Regions from separate parts of the Noviherbaspirillum sp. FW303-A3 genome, predicted to be linked through region 1. Evidence: predicted binding sites of a transcription regulator. Region 1 holds the regulator's gene; the other holds the start of a gene.

Evidence for each region. Region 1 encodes sigma-54, which starts transcription at its own class of promoters, with help from an activator protein. Its sites were predicted from a motif close to TGGCANGNAANCTGCTTT; they were not measured.
Region 2: the regulator sigma-54 is predicted to act here: its motif matches at 899-916, upstream of atzF (allophanate hydrolase).

The regions. Positions count from the first base shown of each region.
Region 1 covers NZ_JBYTAZ010000001.1:3,431,206-3,433,404, forward strand. Annotated here, with positions in the region: gene AC3WOY_RS16550 (enoyl-CoA hydratase/isomerase family protein) at 1-36, opposite strand, end outside; gene hpf (ribosome hibernation-promoting factor, HPF/YfiA family) at 193-540, opposite strand; gene AC3WOY_RS16560 (RNA polymerase factor sigma-54) at 633-2,120, opposite strand; gene lptB (LPS export ABC transporter ATP-binding protein) at 2,140-2,199, opposite strand, start outside.
Region 2 covers NZ_JBYTAZ010000001.1:2,766,763-2,768,961, reverse strand. Annotated here, with positions in the region: gene atzF (allophanate hydrolase) at 1-862, opposite strand, end outside; gene AC3WOY_RS13350 (ATP-binding protein) at 1,042-1,284, opposite strand; gene AC3WOY_RS13345 (VOC family protein) at 1,323-1,799, opposite strand; gene AC3WOY_RS13340 (hypothetical protein) at 1,814-2,199, opposite strand, start outside.

The sequences.
Region 1 (2,199 bases):
GTTGTTCTTGATATGGGTCTGGACGAATTCAGTCATGGCCGGCAAATGTGTGCGGAAAGCGGATTATTGTATCGGCATTGCCTGAACGCCGCAGTCGCGTGCCCGACATTCATCCTTGGCGGCGAACAGTAAATAAAAAGGGCGCATTCGATGCGCCCTTGATAGTACTGGCCCTGAAGGGCCGGGTAGATGTCACGTAGCGGCCGAAGTGTCCGGCATGCGCTTGAAGGATTCGTGCTGGTGGTCCTGGATCTTTGTCTTGTACTTCAGTACCTGACGGTCCAGTTTGTCAATCAGTGTGTCAATGGCTGCATACAGGTCTTCCGCAAAACTCTCGACATGAATGACATTGCCACGTAGTCGCAGATTCACTTCTGCTCTCTGTCTCTTTTCCTTTTCTGAAGGTTTTTCCACACCCAAGATGACTGCGATATCAATGACATGGTCGAAATGGCGGATGATGCGTTCCAGCTTGTTTTCCGTGTATTCACGAATGGCCGGTGTCAGTTCGAGGTGATGTCCACTGATTGTGAGATTCATACAGCGCTCCTATGGATGGCGTCGCTGGAGGTTCGCACGTGCCCGCGTAGTCGAGCTACGCCGAACACAGCAACTACACTACAACATGAAAGCTACAGGGATTTGCGCAGATTGACTGGAGGGATTTTCAAAGCTTCGCGATACTTCGCGACGGTGCGTCGTGCCACGACCATGCCTTGCTCCCCCAACATATCCGCAATTTTGCTGTCTGAGAATGGATTCTTGGGGTCTTCTGCTCCTATCAATTGTTTGATCAGCGCGCGGATCGCCGTCGATGAAGCTTCGCCCCCCGCTTCTGTGGCGACGTGGCTGCCGAAGAAGTACTTCAACTCGAACATGCCGTGGGGGGTCAGCATGTACTTTTGAGTTGTCACACGAGAAATAGTACTTTCGTGTAAACCCAGTGTATCAGCAATTTCACGCAAGACAAGAGGGCGCATGGCGACCGCGCCGTGGGAGAAGAAATTGCGTTGACGGTCGACAATCGCCTGCGCCACGCGCAGGATCGTGTCGAAACGCTGGCGCATGTTCTTGATCAGCCATTTGGCTTCCTGCAGCTGCGAAGTAAGCGACCCCTCACCCTTGCTTTGCTTGAGGATGTTGGCGTAGAGGGCGTTCACGCGCAGGCGCGGCATGACGTCATGGTTGAGGAATACCTGCCAGCCGTTCTTTGTTTTCTTGACAATGACGTCGGGGACGACGTAGTCGGAGGCATCCGAGGCGAACAGGGCGCCGGGGTGCGGATTGCACTGGCGGATCACATGTTGCGCTTCGCGCAGGTCTTCTTCGTCGCAGTCGAGCGCCTTCTTCAGCTTGTTGAAGTCGCGCTGCGCGAACAGCGCAAGATGGTTCTCGACGATCTCCAGTGCGCGGCGACGCGTCACAAGCGGAATCTTCGGGAAGCGGCGGATCTGGATCGCGAGGCACTCGGAGGCGTTGCGCGCGCCGACGCCCGCGGGCTCGAAGCTCTGCACGAGTTTCAGTGCGACGGCGAGTTCCTCGAGTTCGATCCCGAGTTCTTCCGGCAGGCGTGCATGGATTTCTTCGATCGGTTCGTCAAGGTAGCCGTTGTCGTTGAGCGCGTCGATGATCAGTTCGACGAGGGCGCGGTCGCGATGCTCGCGCACGGTGACGCGCATCTGCTCCAGCAGATGTTCACGCAGGGTGACTTCATGCGCCTCGAGCTGAGGGCGTGCGTCGTCGTCTTCCGGTGCCTTGGAGGTGCGTGCGACATCGTCGAAACTCCAGTCGCTGTCGCCCGAGCCGGCATCCGAACCTTCGCCGCCTTCAAAGCCGCCCTCGGGCTCTTCGGAAGAAGCGGGGGCGCTGCTTTCGGCTGCGGGCGCTTCCGGCGTGGTGCCATTCGCGCTTGCCGGCGCGCTGATCGCCCCATCCGCGAGCAGGCGGACGGAATGGTCGAGCGGGTCGTCGACGCGTTCCAGCATCGGGTTGTCCGAGAGGATCTGTTCCAGCTCCTGGTGCAGCTCGAGCGTCGACAGTTGCAACAGGCGGATCGACTGTTGCAACTGGGGCGTCAGCGCCAGATGTTGCGAGATTCGAAGTTGGAGTGTCTGTTTCATACGTTCTGGTCTTCTTCCATCACATCCGGAAGTGTTCACCCAAATACACGCGCCGCACCGACTCGTTCGCAATGATGTC
Region 2 (2,199 bases), 660 kb from region 1:
GCACGAGGTTGAAGCCGGCCGCACGCAATTCCTTCAGCGCGTCAAGGTAGGCGCGACGGGACGCCGCGTCGCCAAAAAATTCCGGCTCGTCGGGGATGGCGATGCGCGGATTGCGCAGGGAAATCGGCGCAACCTGAGCAACGCGCGAAAAGGGATCGGCGTCATCATAGGCGCCGGCGGAAGTCGCCACCGCCCATGCGTCACTCGCCGACAACGCGAACACGGAAATGCAATCGAGCGTCCGGCAGGCAGGCACCGTGCCGCGGCCGCTGAACCAGCCTCGCGTCGGTTTCAGGCCATACAGGTTGCACAGCCCCGCCGGCACGCGCCCGGAACCTGCCGTGTCGGTGCCCAGCGCGAACGGCACGATGCCGCGTGACACGACATAGGCGGAGCCAGAACTGGAACCTCCGGAAATGTAGTCTCCATTGAAGGGATTCGGCACTTCGCCATAGGGAGAGCGGGTGCCGACCAGGCCGGTGGCGAACTGGTCGAGGTTGGTCTTGCCCACGGGGATGGCGCCGGCCTCCACCAGACGGGCCACGACGAAGGCGTGCGCGGCGGCTGGGGCTATAGCAAATCCCGGGCAGCCCGCCGTGGTCGCCAGGCCGGCGACGTCGATGTTGTCCTTGACGGCGAAGGGAATGCCGAACAATGGCCGGCGAGCCAGGATGCTGGCGCCTTCCGCTGCAAACTCCTCGTCCGCGCGCCGGGCATCGGCCAGCAGGTCGTCGCTGTCGCGCAGTGCAATCCATGCTTCGGCAGCGCCTTGCAATGCTTCCTTCAACACGCGTTCGACCAGCGTCGTTACCGTGAGACGGCCTTCGATGAATCCTTTCTGGATTTCCGGGATTGTTCGCATTTCAACCTGTCGAGATTAATCATGTATACAAGTTGGTATGCAAAACAGATGCCACGGCCAGTGTGTAAGCACATGCTTCTGTTTGATGCTTGAATTTTGAAGAGATAAGGAAGAAGCCAGCCGGTTGCAGCCTACCGGCTTTTCCTCTGAAGGCTCACGAAATAGGTGCGAAACCCGGTTCAGGCTCGAAAACGGTGCGGGCGGAAGCCCCAGGATTGCTCAGGACGCGTGTGCGGAAGATGCAGGGTGAAGCGCGCACCGCACAGCGGGGAATCCTTCACGCAAATGCGGCCATGGTGCAAAGCGACCACCCTCGCGGCAATCGCCAGGCCGAGCCCGATGCCGCCGGTGGCGCGGCCGAGGTGATGGAAGATTTCGATCGCCTTCCCCGACATTGCGTCAGGCGCGTTCCGGATCGTCATCCACCGCTTTGCAGACGGCGCCGACCGGGGCACGCTCGTCAGCCAGGCGCTCCCCCGAACGCCGCCTTCGACCGCCGTTCGAGCTCATCCGGCGGCACATCCTCCACATGGGTGGCGATCCACCATTTATGGCCGAAGGGATCCGTGATCATGCCGCCGCGGTCGCCGTAGAACTGGTTGGCTACCGGCCGCTCCAGCTTGCCGCCCGCCTTCACCGCGCGATCCACCAGCGTATCGACGTCTTCCACATACAGATGCAGCATCACCGGCGAGCCGCCGATGGATTCCGGACTCTTCGCACCCATGTCGGGGAACTCGTCGCTCAGCATGATGGCCGAATTGCCGATGCGGATTTCCGCATGCCCGATCTTGCCGTCCGGGCTCGCAATCCGGAAGGTCTCATCCGCGCCGAATGCGCGCTTGTAGAAATCCAGCGCCGCCGCCGCATTCCTGATCGTCAGGTAGGGCGTCAGCGTATGGTAGCCATCGGGAATCGGTTTTACCTTGTTCGTCATCGCATATCCTCCAATTACAGACCGCGCAGCATCATGTCGGTATCGAGGACACGCACTCGGCCGCGCACCAGTTCGCCTTCTTCCGGAAACCAGCGTTGCGCAACATAGGGCGCGAAGCCGGTTTCCTCGCGGATCGCGAACTGGAAGATCGCATCCCAGTCCGCATCCCGCGGCATCACCCACACTACCTGCCGGCCGGCGTCGACACGGATGCCCGCATGCCGGAGGTTGGAACGCACGCGTTCCGCACGCGCCTCCCTGCTCTCGGCATAGATGCCGTTTTCGTCCGGCATCGGCAGCACTGCCGGCACGCGCTTCTGCTCCAGCGTGGACGCCGAGGTCCGGAACTTGGCCCAGGGACCGATCAATGTGCTGCCGATGAATTGCATCTCGTCGGCGG